Regions from separate parts of the Heyndrickxia sp. FW510-T9 genome, predicted to be linked through region 1. Evidence: riboswitches for the same ligand, from Rfam matches in the RefSeq annotation. Region 1 holds a riboswitch; each other region holds the start of a gene.
The links. Region 1 has a riboswitch for preQ1 ahead of AC3WJF_RS08750 (preQ(1) synthase). Riboswitches for the same ligand answer to the same signal wherever they lie in the genome.
Positions count from the first base shown of each region.

Region 2: it holds a riboswitch for preQ1, as region 1 does, so the genes downstream of both, AC3WJF_RS22865 (QueT transporter family protein) here and AC3WJF_RS08750 (preQ(1) synthase) in region 1, are expected to answer to the same signal.
Region 3: it holds a riboswitch for preQ1, as region 1 does, so the genes downstream of both, queC (7-cyano-7-deazaguanine synthase QueC) here and AC3WJF_RS08750 (preQ(1) synthase) in region 1, are expected to answer to the same signal.

Region 1 is NZ_JBYSWK010000012.1:93,133-100,653, forward strand. Features, by position in the region: gene AC3WJF_RS08735 (methyl-accepting chemotaxis protein) at 1-1,652, opposite strand, end outside; cyclic di-GMP riboswitch class I at 1,767-1,856, opposite strand; partial or broken gene queF (preQ(1) synthase) at 2,245-2,574, opposite strand; gene AC3WJF_RS08745 (hypothetical protein) at 2,696-3,571, opposite strand; partial or broken gene AC3WJF_RS08750 (preQ(1) synthase) at 3,698-3,868, opposite strand; PreQ1 riboswitch class I at 3,986-4,033, opposite strand; gene AC3WJF_RS08755 (bifunctional cystathionine gamma-lyase/homocysteine desulfhydrase) at 4,100-5,230, opposite strand; gene AC3WJF_RS08760 (PLP-dependent cysteine synthase family protein) at 5,431-6,348, opposite strand; gene AC3WJF_RS08765 (S-ribosylhomocysteine lyase) at 6,534-7,004, opposite strand; gene AC3WJF_RS08770 (class I SAM-dependent DNA methyltransferase) at 6,994-7,521, opposite strand, start outside.
Region 2 is NZ_JBYSWK010000095.1:37-5,761, forward strand. Features, by position in the region: gene AC3WJF_RS22855 (MarR family winged helix-turn-helix transcriptional regulator) at 20-469, shown strand; gene AC3WJF_RS22860 (MFS transporter) at 488-1,684, shown strand; gene AC3WJF_RS22865 (QueT transporter family protein) at 1,738-2,229, opposite strand; PreQ1 riboswitch class I at 2,238-2,282, opposite strand; gene AC3WJF_RS22870 (PaaI family thioesterase) at 2,348-2,803, opposite strand; gene AC3WJF_RS22875 (MerR family transcriptional regulator) at 2,967-3,731, shown strand; gene AC3WJF_RS22880 (VC0807 family protein) at 4,149-4,796, opposite strand; gene AC3WJF_RS22885 (MerR family transcriptional regulator) at 4,806-5,420, opposite strand; gene AC3WJF_RS22890 (MerR family DNA-binding transcriptional regulator) at 5,356-5,571, opposite strand.
Region 3 is NZ_JBYSWK010000003.1:100,321-107,841, reverse strand. Features, by position in the region: gene AC3WJF_RS02845 (sensor histidine kinase) at 1-517, opposite strand, end outside; gene AC3WJF_RS02840 (response regulator transcription factor) at 514-2,067, opposite strand; gene folE (GTP cyclohydrolase I) at 2,427-3,032, opposite strand; gene queE (7-carboxy-7-deazaguanine synthase QueE) at 3,036-3,755, opposite strand; gene queD (6-carboxytetrahydropterin synthase QueD) at 3,748-4,188, opposite strand; gene queC (7-cyano-7-deazaguanine synthase QueC) at 4,208-4,864, opposite strand; PreQ1 riboswitch class I at 4,920-4,962, opposite strand; gene AC3WJF_RS02815 (hypothetical protein) at 5,523-6,080, shown strand; partial or broken gene AC3WJF_RS02810 (7-cyano-7-deazaguanine synthase) at 6,096-6,191, opposite strand; partial or broken gene AC3WJF_RS02805 (recombinase family protein) at 6,488-6,707, opposite strand.

The DNA.
Region 1 (7,521 bases):
TGAGAAATCGATTCCTCTGCAACAGCTTTTGTATTATCTCTTGACCTACTAGAGATATCTTCCATTTGTTGCACGGATTGCGTGACTTCCTCTGTACCGGCAGAAACCTCCTCAAATGTTGCGGAAACCTCTTGAATTTGATCCGTTACCTGATGAATAGATTCCACGATTTCTCCAAATGCCTTATCCATTTGATTTACATTTCCTAGTCCATTTTCGACTTCCTTAACGGCTTTATCCATAATATTGACAGACTCAAGAGTTTCTCCTTGTATTTGGGTAATAATTCCAGCTATTTGACGAGCAGACTCCTCTGATTGCTCAGCAAGCTTTCTAACTTCGTCAGCCACCACAGAGAACCCTTTACCATGTTCTCCAGCTCTAGCCGCTTCAATGGCTGCATTTAACGCTAATAAATTCGTTTGTGCAGATATTCCGGTAATAATCTCAACAATTTTCCCAATTTCATCTGAACGGTCACCTAGTAGCTTGACTAACTTAGCCGATTTATTAACGGTTTGACTAATTAATTCCATTTGACTCACTGTTTCCCTTGTTACGCTGTTGCCTTTTTCCGCCTCTTGTGTTGTTTTTAAAGAAGTTTCAGAAATTACTGATGCAGACTCTGCTACACGCTGGATAGCGATACTCATTTCTTCAATAATTTTTGTACTTTGAGTGGCACGATCTGCTTGAGTATCGCTTCCACTAGCAATCTCCTGGATTGAACTAACAATTTGATTATTTGAATTTGAAAGTTCCTCCATATTAGAGGAAAGCACTTGTGAGGAATTCACTACTTGACCTGAAACCTTCTTTACACTCAAAATAATGTTCTTTAGATTTTCTATCATCAAGTTATAATTTTGAATTAGTTCGCCCATTTCATCTTTAGACTTTACAGGCATAGGTTCGACTTGTAATTCGCCTTTTGCTACTTTCTTCGATAAACTTGAAAGCTGTTGAATAGGTGCAAACTTCCTCTTTACAATAAAATACATTCCAATACCGGAAATAAGAAGAATGGCGATGGTTACGTACAAAACAATTAATACCTCAGACCATGCTTTTCCAGTTACCTTTGATACGTCATAATCAATGGCTACTAGTGCAAGGACTGTCCCGTTATTATCAATAATTGGGGCTAAACCTGTTTTGTAAAGTCCGTATTTATCTCCATATATATCTGTGGCTGTAACATTTTTTGTACTAAAAGCTTTATCAATAGCTGCTAAATATTGAGGTGATAATCCCAGTGATTGAAGCTCTTGATTATATTTAACACCTGCCTTAAGTAGACTGGTAGAAAGACCTGGGGCATAATATTTATCCCCAACCTTAGATATTAAATTTACATTCGTAATAATAGACGATTGGTCGTTAATCTTATCCATTTCTTTTGTAGCAAGTACAACATCAGGGTTATTTTCATTAGGTTGTTGAAGAATAGATTTCACCATATTTTTATCCATCGACTGGGCTAAAATAAGGGATGAATCATGAAGTGAATTACTCATATCCTTTAAATTACTTTGTTTTATGATGTAATAAGCAAGCCCAACCGTTAGCAATCCTAAAATACAAAGAATTGTAACTAAAAGGAGGGAAAATTTTGTACTCATTGAAACATTTAGTTTTCTTTTTGTAGTCATACTCAATCTCCTTTATACAAATAGTAAAATACCTTTTTTGCGAAAATAAAAAAGCGTTCCCTCTTAGGAACAGCCATTGCCTAGACAAACTAAATACAGACATGCATAAAGTTAGACGGCAACTGGCTGGCATGATGTATGGAGAACATTTTAGCCCCTTTAGCTTTGTGTCACCATTTTTCAACGGTTTTACCCTTTTATATACTCGAAATCAATTTTGTCAACGAGTAAATATTACCATGAATAATTTATAAATCAACAAAAAAAAGACAATTTTCTACAATTATTTTACTTTCATTAGTAACATTATCCTATATTTCTTCAGAGCTATTTATAAATAGTGGAGACTACGGAGGAGTTAAAGGAAGATTGTAAAAAAAAGAGACTTTAATAATCCATACTTACAAGGGACATAGATCCCAGTCCCCTGCAATTATTTCTTAAAAAGCTCATCGACAATCGGATACGTAAAAAAGAGACAACTGCTGCTGCAGGTAAAACTGTCTAGAAGCAATTACTGAACAGCTTCACCGCTACAATATTTGCAAGAATTAATAAACCAACAGATAATCCATTTAAATATTACAACATATTAACGATTATCCACTTTCTCTGGGTATAAATCATGATTCATTAAGCGAAAAGTGGCCATTTCCTCATACTTCGTTCCCGTTCTTCCATAATTACAATATGGATCAATGGAAATACCGCCACGAGGCGTAAATTTCCCCCACACTTCAATATAGCGTGGATCTAAAAGCTTAATCAGATCGTTCATTATGATGTTCACACAATCCTCATGGAAATCTCCATGATTTCTAAAGCTGAATAGGTAAAGCTTCAGTGATTTACTCTCGACAATCTTTTTGTCTGGGATGTAGCTGATGTACATAGTTGCAAAGTCTGGCTGGCCGGTTATTGGCACTACTCATATGAGCAGATGGACTATATCATATTCTTAATTAACTACGATATTAAATTAAGAATCCTCGCGCTTCCATCAAAAAAATGATGTACTCTACTACCTTCCACAAATACTACTTTTACTCGCTTCGTATTTGTGTGGTTTCGATAGTCTCTGCACCTTCCTCAATATTGAGGCTTGGCTCAGGATTAGAATTATATTCTTGGAGTAGATGCATTAATTTCTTCTCTTGATTGATTCTTTCTTCAAAGTTTTCTTGGCGATGTATATCTGTATGGCAGGTAGGGCAAAGACATTGGTAAAGTTTATCAAAGTGAAGTTTATGAAATCGATGAAGTTCCATAATTACTTCCATTGTATTTAATCTTCGTTTCTCATCTAAATGCTGGCATATCGTACCGAATATTCTTGAGAATGAAAGTAGGTGATGTCCATTGCATTTTAAGGTCACTAGACCACATTTTTCACAAGTATAACCTCGTTCATTTATAATGAACCGATTCCACATATTAAGTACATATCTTGCAACTATTTGTCTGTTAATCTCTTTATAAACAGTTTGGCTTTGAAAGCCACCTTTCCAATTCGAATTTCCAGTTCCTTTCCGTTGGTGGGATAGGTTTTCTTTAAATTCTTCTGACCTCCGAATATTCTTTAGTGACTTCGATCGTTTTACCTTAATGAGCCTTGCTTTTTCTTCACCGTGTATTTCTTCAAGATTCTTATTTGTAAAAAGTTTATCTGCTTTTGCCTTATTTGCAATGGAATACCGATTTCGTTTTCTTTGATCAATTTTCTCCGAACACTCTTTTCCAAAATGTTCAATAATCAATCCCTTTTGTGAATGTTTGGGTAGCCCATGAATTGATCTCCATCTTTCTAGACTTGTCCAATCTACTTTAAACTCTTTCGCCATTTCATTTATACTTTTTCCATTATAGATAAATTGTTCAGTAAACCAGTTTTTATCTCTCCAAGGATATGAAGAATACATAATATACCTCCCAGATATAGAACGTTCGTTCTTATATATTATATAATTCTACATAATCATTCAAATTCCTTCCCTGAATTCACGAGGTTTAATCGACAGTGTCGCCACTGAAGTGTGCCCCTATTGACACAGGCTAGTAAACTCCGGACAGTTAAACTTCACAAAATAATCCCGATTCGAATGTAAATTATCGACAGATTCTAATATTTCGGGTGCGTACTCAAATGTGTATTTGGTACCTTGATTCCCTAATAAGGTTAAATCCTTTAACCCTTCTTCATTTGTTCTTCCTGACATAAAAAAAGCCTCCTCAAGATGTGCCGTGACATTTTAGAGAGGATAGACTCATAGCAATCATATAAAAGTGGATAAAAGAAAAGCCATGCCCATTATGGACATGGCTGTAATTGTCATGTATCCATAGTTTTTTATAGAGGGTTTTGTGCTATGAACCTCTCCCGTCATGTACGGGTATTTAATTGAACATTAATAGAATATTAAATTCTTTATAATTCGTCAACTGGTAAATCACGCTAGAGCGTTTTCTAAATCTTCAAGAAGATCCTCTATATCTTCTATCCCAACAGAAATACGGATAAGTCCATCTTCTATTCCTAATTCATGACGGCGCTCTTTCGGTATGGACGCATGTGTCATTAAAGCTGGAATAGAAATTAAGCTTTCCACTGCCCCTAAGCTTTCTGCAAGTGTAAAGTATTTTACCTTTTTCAGCACATCCAACGCTTTAGCTTCTGAGGCAACTGTGAAGGAGATCATACCGCCAAACCCTTCCGCTTGTTTGCTGTGGATGTCGTAGCCCGGATGGTCCGCTAGGCCAGGATAATAAACTTTTTGCACATTTTTATGTTCCAACAAAAAGTTTACTACCTTCTTCGTATTTTCTTCAATCTCTTCCATACGAACGCCTAATGTTTTGATTCCACGAATCAACAACCAGCTATCTTGAGGTCCGAGAATACCTCCAGTGGAGTTTTGAATAAAATGAACATCTTCCCCTAACTTGTCATCATTCACAACTACAAGGCCCGCTACAACATCGCTATGACCACCAATATACTTCGTTGCACTGTGAAGAACAATATCTGCTCCAAGTTCAAGTGGATTTTGCCAATACGGAGTGCTAAAGGTATTGTCCACAATCAGCTTAAGATTATTTTCTTTGGCAATTTCACTTATCGCTTTGATATCAGTAATTTTTAAAAGAGGATTTGTTGGTGTTTCTACATAAATTGCTTTTGTATTTGGTTTTACTGCATTTTTCACAACGTCTACATCGCTAGTATCAACAAAAGTTACTTCCAAATTAAATCGATTTAAAACCTTAGTCATAACACGAAAAGTTCCACCGTACACATCATCCGTAGCGATAATATGATCCCCTGCAGAAAACAATTGCATCACTGCGGTAATAGCTGCCATCCCTGAACCAAAGGCAAATCCTCTGCTCCCACCTTCGATATCGGCAATTAATTTCTCTAATGATTCACGAGTTGGGTTACCAGTTCTTGAATATTCATATTTAAAATTACCTACTCCGTCTTGCTTATAGGTACTTACTTGATATATAGGTGTGGAAACAGCGCCTGTATAAGGATCACGACTAATTCCACCATGAATAAATTTCGTTTTTTTCTTCATGTTAATTCCCACTTTCATATAGGTCTTTTCTTACACTCTGTTGTTTTGTAAACGAAGATCTTATAAATATCCTTATTTGGGTTAAGAATGAATAATCTTTTTAAAGATGCCCCGAAGATAAGTCTACATTAGGCTTTATAACATTTACGAAAAACAACAGGTTAAAATCGGCTTTTGGATTTTATACAATCTATAAGAAATCAACCTTCATAGATTTTACTGCTAATATAACGCTCACTACTATCTGGAAAAATCGTCACTATATTTGTTCCCGCCTTCGCCTTCTCTGCTTCACGTATGGCGGCTTCCAATGCTGCACCTGAAGAACTTCCAACTAATAGCCCTTCTAGTTTTGCTAATTCAGCCAAACGCGTAAATGCTACATCGTCCGGAATGGTATGAATTGCATCAAAGTATTTTTTATCCATAAAAGGAGGCAAAAATTCCATTCCAATGCCTTCTGTTCGATGAGAACCTGCCTCTCCACCATTCAATATCGATCCTTCTGGCTCCACAATGACCGTCTTCACATTAGGAAGCTTTTCTTTTAAATATCGAGAGGTTCCCATAAAAGTTCCACCAGAGCCTGCTCCAGCAACAAAAACATGGATGTTCCCTTCAAATGCTTCATAAATTTCAGGTCCGAGACTTTCATAATACGTATCTGGATTAGCAAAGTTTTGGAACTGTCCTGGATAAAAAGCATCAGGAATCGTTTCTAATAATTCCTTCGCTTTAGCAATCGCGCCCCCCATGCCAAGTTCAGTAGGAGTATTTACCACTTTTGCCCCGAGTGCTCTCATTAATGTTTGCTTTTCGAAGCTGAATTTCTCTGGAACAACAAACACTGCCTGAACACCAAATTGAATGGCAGCAAGCGCAAGTCCTATTCCTGTATTTCCAGCAGTCGGTTCTATGATTGTTCCACCTTTTTTCAGCTTTCCTTCAGCAAACGCCCTTTTAAGCATATATTGTCCTAAACGGTCCTTCACACTTCCACCAGGATTAAAATACTCAAGTTTTGCAAATAAACGTACTCCTTCGGGCAAAGAAAAACTTGTAATCTCTACTATTGGTGTATTACCTATTAATTCATGCACATTTCGCGCGAATTTCATTTTAAAAACCTCATTTTATGGAAGGCTCTTTTCTTAAATTATGTTACTTTTGTAAATGAAAATCCTATTAACCATTTCATTCGGCTTAAGAACAGAAATTCTTTTAAGAAAAGATGCCCCGAAATTAAATCTAATTTGGGATAAAAAACAAATGACGAAAACCAATAACTGGTACGAAAACAGCCCTATGCAAAGATTTCTGTCCATTCATTTCTTTTAGATAACATTTTTCTAGCAATCTCTTGTGCACCTTCTAAGCTATGGCTAGTAGCCCATCCGCATTGTACTTCATTACATGCAGGAACTTCGGTTGCTGTAAGGACATCATTCAATGTTTTTTCAAGTATTTCTAGAACTGCTTCGTAATCATCATGATTGATGACCGATAAATAGAATCCAGTTTGGCAACCCATTGGGCTGATATCCACAATTTTATCGGTATGATTACGGCTAAATTCTGCCATCATATGCTCTAAAGAATGCAATGCAGGCATTTCCATATGCTCTTTATTTGGCTGGCAAAAACGGATGTCATATTTGTGAATAACATCTCCGTTCACCCCTTCTTTCACTCCAGCCAGACGTACAAATGGTGCTTTTACCTTTGTATGATCTAAATTAAAGCTTTCTACATTCATTTTCTTTTCAGTTGTCATGAGTTATTTCTCCCTTCTTTTTTGCATCGATTAACCAAACAAATGGATTTAATTTTGTAAAAGAGACCTCAAATCCGTATTTATCAAATATATGCTGTAAAACAGGAATGGTTGTATAGTATTCCCGTTGTAAATCTTCTGCAAGTCTATGAAAATTCCTCTTCAAAGAGTCGTTTATTTTTTCTTGTTTTGCTTCTTCTGTTGGAAAAATCGTATCCGCAAAAACAACCTTTCCGTTCTCTTTTAATATTTTGCTATATTTTTGGATAGCTAAATCCTTTTCCTCATCTGTTAAGTGATGAAAAGCATATGTGCTCACTATGGTATCTATAGCTGCTTCTATTTGCGGAAATTCAAGAAAATCTCCATCTAAAATAGTGATGTTTTTCATTTTTTGTTTTGCAATAGCTCGCATCCCTTCAGATGGCTCAATTCCAAATACATTCAGTCCTTTATTATTTAAAATAGCAGTTAAATTCCCAGTACCTACTCCAAACTCCAATACATTTCCAAAAGA
Region 2 (5,725 bases), on a different contig from region 1:
TTAAAAGGAGAACCTTTCTATGGTGATTTCAAGAGATAAATCAATTGGATCTGCTTCCGTTCGTACTAGTAAAAAAATGAGTCGGATTTTGAATGTATATTTAAAGCCTTTTAACATCACAACGGAACAGTGGAGTGTATTGAGAACACTAAGTGAGACAGACCATATTTCTCAGAAGGAATTAGCCGATTCAGCGGATAAGGATCAGGCAACACTCACCAAAATTCTCGATTTGCTGGAAAAACATCAATTTGTGAAAAGAATTGCAAATCCAGCAGACAGACGTTCCTTCTTGATTACTATTACAGAAAAAGGAACCAATCTTTGTATGGAAGTAGCTCCATTTATAGAAGACATTTTTACAAAAATAGTTAATGGCATTGATGAAAAATCACTTGCTATTTATCAAGAAGTATTACTCACACTTGAAAGGAATATCGATTTGCTACTAGAGAAAGAAAACAACTAGAAAGAAGGAATTATGGAAATGAACAAAACATCTAAGTTGTGGACAAAACAATTTGTAGCCATTGTCGTGATGGCTTTTTTATTTTTTCTATGTTTACAATTGCTTACAGCAGGATATCCGGCATTTATTACTGAAGTGAAACAAAATCCGACGCAAGGGGGATTAATGACGACTGTCTTCATGTTGGCAGCGATAATTACACGACCTCTCATCGGATATTTAATGCATCAGGTTAATGTGAAAATGATGAGTATTTTTTCATTTGCCTTTGTAGCAATAACCGTTGGACTTAGTTACGGTCAGGATTCGATTGGTTATTTAATTTTACTTAGAATTTTTCACGGGATTGGTTTTGGGATTATGACTACTATTCTTGCCACAATGGCAACGAATATTATTCCAAAAAAGAAGCTTGGAGAAGGAATCGGCTATTACGGTTTAGCAACAAGTGTTGGAACAAGTATGGGACCGATGTTGGGACTAGCCGTTTTGCAATATTATTCCTTTAATTTATTATTGATAATTTCTGTTTTATTAGCGGTTATTACATTAGTTTTCAGCTTTTTTATCAAGCAGCCGCAATCATCAGCATCAAAAAGAGTGGAGAAAGAAAAAGGTGCATTCAAAAAATATGCCTTTGATAAAACCGTATTTATTCCTTGTATATTAACGGCCTTTTTTACGATTACATTAAGTGGTGTCATCAGTTTCTTAAGAGAGCTTGGTAAAGAGGAGAATATCAGTGGATCCGTATCATTATTCTTTTTAGTGATGGCCATTATCATGATTGTTGCTCGCCCTTTATCCGGCCGCTTGTTTGATACGTTAGGCCATAAACTAATCATTTATCCTGCAACCATTTGTGGGATTATCGGATTATTCCTTTTATCGGTTACACATAGCTCTTGGTCACTCCTACTAGCAGGCTTTTTCTATGGAATTGCGTATGGAACCGTCACACCAGCCCTTCAAGCTATTGCTGTCAGCCTTGTGACGAAAGAGAAGCAAAGTACTGCAAATGCTATGTTCTTCTCCTCAATGGACTTAGGAATGGCTGTCGGTTCAACAGGTCTCGGCATATTAGCTACCTATACTGACTATCATTTTATCTACGGTTTTTCTATTATATGTTTAGTGGCATTACTCATCGTCTATACACTCCTTTTTGGTAGAAAAAGAAGCATGGACATGGTACCAGCTACTCAAAATATGTAAAAAAAAATCGGTAGCTTTTTGCTACCGATTTTTGCTTTGATGCCTGACACCACTTATATTAAACTCTTTTTTTCAAAGTGTATGCGTTTGTTTAACATATACATAATTGGTGCACCTATTGCCATTACTGCAAATTCTCCAATTGCGGTTGTAAGCCATGTATATAAAAATGGCCAGTGTAAGGCTAAATGTAGCTCTATTGCAATCAAGAACATCGTAATAGTAAATACAATTGTGTTCACAATCATCCGAGTCCAAACATTTTTTATAAAACGGCATACGAAAATGGTAATCAATAATGAAATTACGGATTGACCAAAACCGAAAACAAGATCATAGGCACGCGTTGGTGAAAAAAATAGATTTGTAAGAAATACACCTAATAAAACACCATAAATAAATTTCTTATTAAATACAACTAAATGATTGAACATTTCGGAAAAACGAAATTGGATAGCTCCAAATGCAAGTGGTTGAATAAAAAATGAAACGGCAATGTACAAGGCTGCAACAATTCCGTTCCCGACAAGCGTTTTTACTTTCATATGAAATTCTCTCCTTAGTTTTTTATCGTGGGATGGTTTCGAACCACGTATTACATACACAAAGTATAATGATAGGCAAATTTTATCATCTAGTCAATTGATTTTTCTTCCAAAAGTACTATCTTTCCTTGTCAACTGGAACAAAATAATGGTCTTTACGATATGCTAATGCTTCCATCGTAGCAATCAACTCCCCGTCACTTTCTACTTTAATGTTATACCAAGCAGTTCGATGGTTTCTTTTCTCTTCCATGGCAATTGCTTTTAACCGAGAACCTTTATTACCTGGTGCCATAAAATTAACGGTAGTGGAAAGACCCACAGATGTTTTTCCGTAAGAATTACAGGCAACAGCAAACACAAAATCAGCAATGGCAAAAATAATCGCTCCATGCACCGTTCCGTGAGCATTTACCATATGATCCGCTACATCAAGCTCTGCAATCGCCATACCTTCGCCCATTTCGACTAATTCAATCCCCAAAAACTGTGCATATGGTTCACTTTTCAAGATTTGAAAAATTTCATCCTTATACTGATGATGCAGCTCTTTTTCATTAACATCTCGTTTCAATATGATTCCTCCCAATCATTCCTGTGATAAGGTAATTATATACTATTTTGAATTTTCGATATTAATGAGCTAATGATTTTCATCTAAATAACTTTTTTCATTAAACCTATTTACATTGACGTTACGTAAAGGTGTATATTGATGTTGTCAGGAGGGATAACACGTGGAGTACACAGTGCAAAAACTAGGGAAAATAGCGGGAGTCAGCACGAGAACACTACGATATTACGATGAAATTGGAATTCTTAAGCCGGCTAGAATTAATTCATCCGGATATCGAATCTATGGTCCCGGGGAAGTTGATCGTCTCCAGCAGATTCTTTTCTATAGAGAATTAGGAGTCAACTTGGAGAATATCAAAAATATCATGACAGATCCGTCATTCGATCGTACCAATGCATTGAAGGAACATCGTGAAAAGCTTCTGGCAAAGCGTGAGCAACTGGAAGAATTAATTGCAAATGTAGATAAAACAATAGCAGTAACGGAAGGGAGAATGATCATGTCTGACAAAGAAAAATTTGAAGGATTTAAGCAAAAGTTGATAGATGACAATGAAAAGAAATATGGAGCGGAAATCAGAGCAAACTACGGAGATGAACAAGTAGATAAATCCAACCAGAAAATCAAAGGTTTGACTGCAGAACAATATAAAGAATTGGAAAAATTGGGTGTGGAAGTTCTTGTGACGTTAAAGGAAGCGATGGAAACCGGAGATCCTGCAAGCGAATTAGCACAGAAAACCGCGGAATTACATCGTAAATGGTTGAGCTACACCTGGTCTAGCTATAGTAAAGAAGCTCATGCTGGTCTAGCTCAAATGTATGTGGGTGATGAAAGGTTTGCTGCATATTATGATAAAGTGCAACCGGGGGCGGCGGAATTTTTGCGAGATGCGATTCATGTTTATACTGGTATGAAAAAGTAAATTGATTAAGCGATTGGGTCCCAATCGCTTTTTTCTCTAGGAAATTATAAGCGAGTCAGGGAACGTGCAAAAAATCGGATTGTGTTGGGAAAACAGAGACGATAAAGACAGAATCGTTCCCGAATAGAAGAGACAAAGGGAATCCCGGTAACAATAGTAGAAGAATCGTGCCCGAAAGGAAGAGAGTGCATGGAAAGTGGGAACAATAGTAATAGAATCGTTCCTGAAAAGAAGAGGGTACGGTGAAAGTGGGAACAATAGTGATAGAATTGAGTTTTAAAAAAAAGAGAATGCAAAAATGCGGTAACAATAGAGCGGGAACCTTATTCGATATAGTGATTAGAGCATGTAATCAGAAACTATATAAGTACACTAGTGCCAAATTCCCAAATATCCCGTAAGCAAGTTTGCTCAAAATCATTGACCAACCTTAACCGGAAAATCAAAATCATTCGTTTTTATGAAATTATTAATCTTCTTATTAATAATTATGTAACCTAATGTGATGAAACCTACAAATATCCTGCTAGATATTTGTGTGTATATAAGCATGCTACTATAGGAATTTACCCCATATGCATGTAGCAGCCATGCTTTAAGCGAGCTAAGAAAAAGACCGCGCACGAAAAACACTAATGTGAGCCATTGAAATAACACAAAGTTCGCTTTTACAGAAAATAAGGCGAGACTGTTTTTCCGCGGTTGTCCGGATAGTGCAGCAAAATCAACTGAAAAATAAAGTGCTAAAGGTTTTTTTATGAAAACCGAAAGTAGGAATATCATAGCAAAAACCAATCCTGTATAAACTTGGTTCCATAACATTTTTTCAGCGGATCCAGACAATAAATCAACACTGGTGCTAATAAATAAGGAACAAATCGCATATAATCCTGTTAAATTAAATTGACGCACCTTAAAGAAAATATATATTGTGTAAATAAACCCCGGAACTGTTGATAATAGCATCGCAAAATAATCACCGATTATTTCTTTCCCACAATTCCAAATAAGCATTGGAACTACGATATAAAATAATATGTCAAATGAGACGACTTGTTTTTTCATGGCCACTCCTTATTCATTATTTTGATATAAGTGTGCGATTGCTTGCTCAATGAAAGTAACAATCTCTTTATCAAATTTGTAGAATCCTATATTCTTATTTTCTTCATTACTGAGCTTCCATACTTTTCCTGCTAAGTTGAAATTACCTTTAAACATAGAATCAACTAAGTCAATCCAGCGTCTTGCCAAATCCTGAGCTTCTACTGATTTTGGGCTTACATGTATATTTTTTCGAACATCACTGATGAGCTCTACTATAAGATCCACCATTTCATTGTTGTCTCCAATTACAGGAAGCTTTTTAAGTACATTTTGTTCTTTTTTTGAAAAATAGTCCCTCCAAAGTTCTTCTAGACTTTCAGAATTCATGGAAATGGAAATAGTCTTAAATACTTCCTCCCAATTTGTCGTACCTTCTAATTCCATTAATTGAAGAAGACCATGAATATCCTTCTCCACTTTATTCAATCTTTCTTGCTCTTTTTTTAGTAGATCCAATCGTTTACATAAAGCGTCTTTTAATGACCATTCCTGATTGGCAAGGATCTCTTGGATAGTTTCAAGAGGGAAGCCAAAATCTTTTAATGCCAAAATATGCTGCAGCTTTGTTATTGCTCTGATCATAATAACGATGTCCACCGTCACTAATTTTACTGGGCTTTAATATACCAATTTCATCATAATACCTTAATGTCCTAATCGTGCAATTGCTTATTAGCGCTAATTTTCCAATTTTATACTTGAATGATAAAACATTACGTAACGTGAGATTCAAGTTTTTTTTATAAAATAGTTTTGAAAGCTTTAAGTCGTAACAAAAAACAACCGGGTTAATTTCCTAACGGGTTTACTTAAGAGGTGCAAACACTATAAAACACATAGTAAAACGCACTTGAATTCACAATATAATTCACAGAGTTTTTTTATTG
Region 3 (7,521 bases), on a different contig from region 1:
ATGCATCACTTTCTAGACGATTATATTGATACATCAGCTTTTTAGGTTGCTCCAACGTATTTCTGCGAAGTGGACTGTTTTCGAGTTCATGATCCGGTATTGGCCAGTAGTTTTGATAAGTAGAAAAGCTAACCCCATTTATCCCCATTATCACTATATCCATATCGTAAGGGACAAAATTTGATTGTATGCGCTTCATTTGTTGACCAATATTATAAAATGAAGTCATTTTTTGCTTATCCGATTGTTTCTCGCTCAACACAGATTTAATCGTGCCACTTGCGAGAATGTTGTTGGATGCTTGTACAATAGAATAATTAAATGTTTCGAAGCTGTCGATAACCTGACTAATCACTGTTGCATTCATCATACTAAATTTTCCAAAGAAAAATTTCTCCGCCATCCGGACCGTGGTCCAAGCAATCGTAATGGATACTATAATAATAATCACAACGGTTATGAAAAACATATTAATAAATAATCCACGTTGTTTAAGGCTTGTAGGAATCATTCTCATATATTCCATCTTTTATTGGTTGTTTGTTTTCTTTTGAATTGACTAGGAGACATGCCCTGAATTTTTTTAAAAACCTTACAAAAATAGCTATGATCAGAGTAGCCGACCAATGCACTTATTTTCGATATGCTGGCCACTCCTAAAATAAGTTGTTTAGATGCTTCCTCTATACGAATTCGATTTAAATATTCATTAAATCCTTCATGGTTATGAGCGGAAAAATAACTGGAAAGATAGGATGGGCTAAAATGAAATTGCTTGGCCACTTCTGTTAATGAAAGTGGTTCATTGTAGTGATTTTTTATGTATTCCATCAGTATTTTCATATTAAAATACTCCGGTTGATTTTGAACCTCTGTAATGCACAGTTTCACTTCTTCTATAAAACCATTCAATATTTGTAAGGTTTCTTTCGCGGAAGATGCTTCCTCTAATGATTTAAAGTAAGTATACTTCTCCATATCCAATTCCTTCACATCCAAATCCATATTGCCAAGCAGAATAATAATGTTAAAGATACAGTTTCCCAGAAATGACTTATATTCAAAAATCCCCATTGTATAGCAGTTTGATAAATCGGAAGCATACGATGATAAATATGCTAAAGCTGATTCAAAATTTCGGAGCTTAAGTTCGTGCGTAAACCACTCCAGATTAAATGGATCAACTTCTGGAGGATCAGGTAAGCTTCTTTCCATTAACAGCGAGATTTCATCTAAATAAAAATGATAATAAAGCAGTTTTAATAGTGATTTGTTCACTTCGCCAATTTGAAATATATCCTCAAATACTTCACTAATAGCAAATTTTGCTTTACCCATTGACTGCACTAATCTTTCGGTAAACTCAATCACTTTATGTTTATTATCGGACTCTGTATTAAGAAGAATGAGAATGATAGATTGATCATTATTTAGTCTATAATAGGTACCGAAGTGAAAATTTTTATTGAGCACAATATCGATTTCTTTATTAATTAATTCAATATTAATAGATGGAGAATCTTTCACATCAACAGCCAATAAATAAAAAAGTTGGTTTGGAAACACTTTAACTACTTCTTCTGGTTCCAAGCAAACCTCATATCCAGAAATCATCTGCTCCAACTTTTTTTGAAAAGATAGTTTCATATTTTCTTGTTTTGCTGCTTTTTGAAAATGCGGTACTCGATTCGCAGCGGTATTCACTGCATTTAATAATCCTTCTGCATCCAGCTTTGGCTTTAATATATAATCGACTACACCATTTTGAAATGTTGATCGAACATAATCATATTCACTAAAACTACTAAGAATAATAATTTGAATATGAGGATATTTTTCTTTAACTAATCTCGTTAATTCCTCTCCATCCATAATAGGCATCAAAATATCGGTTATTATGATATGCGGATCTACTTTTTCGATTAGCTCAAGTGCTTCTTGACCATTCGAAGCTTCCCCAACAATTTGGAAGCCCTCCTTTTCCCAATCGATATAATGCTTAATCCCTTGCCGTATTAGCAATTCATCATCCACAATTAGAGTTCGAAATAATTTATGAGTTGACATAAACTCCCCTCACATTTTCCAATCATTTTGGTATATACTTACTTTTATATCATAATAGTAAAAATTATTAAATATATTTGAAAATATGATCATTTCAATAATTAATGCGGTATCGTGTGTTTGTATATGTTATTCGTGTTTTGGAGAGAAACAGTTCATCAAAATAAATAATAAATAGTTCAACAATAAAAACCACCAAGAGAAATTTGGTGGTTTTAACGTTTTCGGTACATATTTTAGATTTCAGTACTTTCATGAAACTTACGAGTCGAGTTAACCGGTTAAAATATTTGGATCACATCTTCCGGCTTATCCATTAAATATTTAATTCTATAAATATGTTTATGAATAAGAATAAACTATTTAAGATTACTTGCAAGTTGTATAGAGTTAAGTACATCTTGTTTATCAATGTCTCCAAGACTAGCAGTTGTTATAGTAGAAGAATTATGTTTTTTTACGCCGCGAACTTTCATACAGAAATGCTCCGCTTTCATAATAACAAATACTCCTTTTGCATTTAGTTGCTCATATAAATACGTGGCAACTTCATTAGTCAGTCGTTCTTGAATTTGCGGGCGTGAAGCGAAATAATCCAATACTCTCGCTCCTTTGGAAAGTCCCATTACTCTATCATTTGGTAGATAGGCAATGGTTGCAGTTCCCACAAAAGGTTGAAAATGATGTTCACATAAAGAACTAAACGGTATATTTTCGATTACTACGAGTTCTCGAGATGTATTTTTATCTAATGGAAATGTTGTAATAATAGGCGGATTGGAAAATAATCCATTACATGTTTCATTTACTAACATCTTTGCTACTCTTTCTGGGGTATCTTTAATCGAAGGATCATTTAAATCTAATCCAAGCTCTTCTATAATACTTGCAAAATGCTGTGAAATTTTTTGCTTTTTTATCTCTATATCAATATCTTTATTTTCTACTACGTTTATATGATTCATCGTTTATACACCCCGCTTATTTGCCCAGACTAATGCGTGTAGTTGCGGTAAAGCTCGTACATTATTCATTTCAGGATCTTCTGTCACTTTACTCCATAGCCAATCAAGAGAATTTAGTAATCTTGATGAAATATCCCCTGATTCATAAGGATCTTTATTCCCTACTGATAAATAAAAATCAATAGCTGGATATCGTTTATGGACCATTCTTGCATATTCAAAATCCTCATCATTAAAGACAACGACTTTTAGACTCATTTTTTTTCTATCCAAGTTTTCTATAATGCTATCTAAAACATCAAAGTCCGTATTCATCCCGCTACTAGGAGGTTTCGGGCTAATCGTTAAATCATCCACAAGTGTAAACCAATCTTGCCAACGGCTTCCTTGTGTTTCTAACCCCACTTTTATATCTTGCTCATGAAACAGTTGGATTAACTCCATCATCGGTTTTCCAATTAAAGCTGGATTTCCACCACTTATAGTAACGTGATTAAAATTTTGTTTTCCAAGATGCCTTAATTCATGAAAAATTTCAGATGGCGTTAGTAATCTAATCTTATCCTTTTCTGATCCATCCCATGTGAAAGCAGAATCACACCAAGAACATCGATAATCACACCCTGCCGTCCGAACAAACATCGTTTTTTTGCCTATTACCATTCCTTCTCCTTGAATCGTCGGACCAAATATTTCAATAACAGGAATTTTACTACTACTCATGCTTACCGTTCCCTTCGTTCAATTTGGGCCTATAAATCACATAGGACGTTGGTGTTTCTCGGACTAATACTTGTAGACATATTGGTTTATTCGATAATGTATCTAAATAATTTGCAACCAACTCATAAATGGTTTGGGCAACTACCTCTGTTGAAGGAGGCAACTTTTCAAATTCGGGAAAGTCATTTAAAACTTTATGATCATATCTCCCGTGTACTAATTTCTTTAAATCGCTAAAATTCACCAACATTCCCATTTCATCTAGTACATCCCCAGCAATCGTTAAATTAACAAAATAAGTGTGCCCATGAGTAAAAGAACACTTTCCTGCCTTCTCATTTGGAATGAAATGAGCAGTTGAGAAATCCATATCTTTATTTAATTCAAATTGATATGGGTGTGGAGCTGGTTGTGGGTAAAATTGTTGTAACATATGGTTATCTCCTTTACTATTAATTTCTAATTTTTAAATACTCATCTAGACCATTTTTTCTCAAATGACATGCTGGACACTCTCCACAACCATCTGCAATGATCCCGTTATAGCATGTTAAAGTTTTTTCACGTACAAAATCAAAAGCTTGAAGTTTATCTGCCAATTCCCATGTTTCACACTTATCCAACCACATTAATGGGGTATGAATCACAAAGTCCTGATCCATGGATAGATTTATCGTTACATTTAAAGACTTAACAAAAACATCTCTGCAATCTGGGTATCCACTAAAATCTGTCTCACAAACCCCTGTTATAATGTGTTTAGCACCAACTTGGCTAGCTAGAACTCCCGCAAATGACATAAATAACAGATTCCTACCTGGAACAAAGGTGGATGGAAGATTGCCGTTCTCCCCATCTTTCACTTGAATATCCTCTCTGGTTAATGCATTCGGAGCCAGTTGATTTAATAGTGACATATCTAAAATATGGTGCTTAACACCAAGCTCATTCGCAATATTTTTAGCACACTCAATTTCTAATTTGTGCCTTTGATTATAATTGAAAGTTACAGCAACGACCTCTTCAAATCGTTCCATTGCCCAAAATAAACAAGTGGTACTATCTTGGCCACCGCTAAATACTACAACTGCTTTTTCTTTCTTCTTCATCTTATAACTCTCCTTTTTGAACAGAAAAACAGGACTACTAAAGAAAGCAGTCCTGTTTTCCTTAGTTTTTTTAAGAGGGTAGCTAGAACCTCTACCGCTTTAAGCGGATTTTTATATAAATGACTTTTTCATTATACAGGAAGTTTAACATTTTTACATTAGAAAATCGACATAATTAGACATCAACAAAAAAGTCCATTTTATCTTCGAATTAGTGGTGTGGAAACGATTTGAGGATTGAGTGTTCAATAAATGGAACCTGCTTTCAGGTTTGGTTTTTATCTTTGCGGCATCTTCATTGCAAGTAAAAAGGAATCGCGAAATAAAGTTAATAGGAAAAAGCTAAATCGTTTAGAGATTCATTTTTAATATTAGGTTCTGTAAAACTTTTATGCTGATTAGTGCTTTCGTTACTAGAACTATCGACAAATAAAAACCAAGCAAGGTAATTATTAACGGGTTTACTTTTGAAGTGCAAAACGATAAATCGCAGTTCAGAGCTTGGATTCCAAGCTCTTTTAATTTTGAGTATAAATATATCTAAGAAACCGCAGAATTAAGTGGGAATATTCATAAATTTCATGTAATTGTGGTATCTTCTAGATGTAAAAGTGTTATAATATAAATGTAAGTAAATTTTTGGAAAGTGGTGAGGAAAATGTCTATTGAACACAATATTGATTATTATTCAGACTTTGGAAATGCGATATTGAATAGCGCAGTACTGGTTTCAATTGATTTGAACAATACTAATTATCCAAAAAGAGCTTTGAGAAAAACAAATTGGCTCTTAACGTTGAATGAATCAGGGCTTGAATTTTCGGACAAAAGGAACGGAAATCATCTTTTGACAATTAATATGGATATGATTAATCAAGTAGAAATTGGACTTGCACAAACTTTTCTTGGAGCACCAGGAATATTTTTTCCGAATACAGTATTATTGAGTCGCATAAAAGTTGATTACAATGACGGTGACCAAATACTTGTTTTGTGTGAATCAGTAGAAATACTGCCTAAACTTTTCGATTATGTTCAAAAGGTAAAGCTCAATTTTACAGATTTGCTTGATGTTCAGAATGAAGTAAATAAAATTACTGTGAGTGAAGTAAAAGAATTTCTGACAAAAAATTATCAAAATTTATTAAAGAAGTCAGATCATAAAGCCGAAGAATTTCTTTATCAAAACATGAAGTCTGTTTCATTTAAAGAATAAAAATTTTTTCATTTGTTTTAAGTGAAAAAATCGCTCCATTGCCCAAAATAAACAAGTGGTACTATCTTGGCCACCGCTAAATACAACAACTGCTTTTTCTTTCTTCTTCATCTTATAACTTTCCCTTTTGAACAGAAAAACAGGACTACTAAAGAAAGCAGTTCTGTTTTCCTTAGTTTTTTTAAGAAGGTAGCTAGAACCTCTACCGCTTTTTGCGGATTTTTATTGAATTGACTTTTTAATTTATACAGGAAGTTTAACATTTTTACATAAGGAAATCGACATAATTAGACATCTACAAATTAAACCAATATATCTTCCAATTAGGTATGCGGAAACGATTTGAGGATTATGGGGCCACATGTGTATAGATTTCTAATTCCTTATTAAGTATTTTTTTCTTCCACCTAGTTTAATTTTCGATAAAACGCTGCCTGACTCCCCCCTGTTATTGTACAGATTTCTTTCACGGTTTTATCTGTTGTATATCGTTATTTAATGGCATAATTCATACCTGGATGCTTTTCTATGTATTTTTTTCATCCTTCCTCTATATTTTCCCTTTCACTTGGACAATTTAATTTCAGAACGTTACTTCTCCTTGATCATTTCCCAATCCAGTTCACTAATTTTTTTTGAGTTATTCGATTTGGGTAATGAGGTTTTTATCTTGTGAACTTACTTGGGCATAACCTAAATATCATATTTTGTACTTTTTTAATATGATAGGTGATATTGTGAGTCTATTAACTTATCACTTAAGGAGTTATTTTACACTATGAGTAAATATAAAAAAGCCCATTTTCTCCGCAATAAAATTGGAGAAATTGGACTTTATCATTGCCCCGGAAAGCGTCCGATTGCTGAATATCGTTATTTATGTAAAGCCCCCTAAACTTCGCATTTATTCGATAAAAAGATTACCTTTATGAAAAAAAAATCTTAAGTAGTTCACTTTCATTGACCGATATACTATTCTTTAAATCTTTTGTTCTCAATACAAACTCTTTTACTCCTATAAATTCTGATTCGGCGATCAAGTAAAATTGTGTTCCTTTTTTATATCCATTGAATTTCCTTTTAAGTGTATATAACTTCATTGATAACCTCTAATAGTAAATTAAAATGATTTTTGTTTGTGTTTTTTAGGATCTCTTCGCAAATTTTGTTGCGCTCTTTACTATTTGTGTAAATTTGGACATATCGAGTTCGAATCAGATGCCCTTCAGAAAAAAATAAAACTATTAAATAGAGGTTCGATAAACAGCAATCATTGCGGATACAGCCTTTTTTATATACGGAATTATACCATTAATAATAGTTAAGGAATCGTAAATCTTTCTTCAATTAAACTTCCTGCTCTGTTAGGTTGAAGTTAAAATCTCCTCAAATCTTTATTATTTGATTATATACAAGGTCTTCAAGTTATTATTTGTTCCAA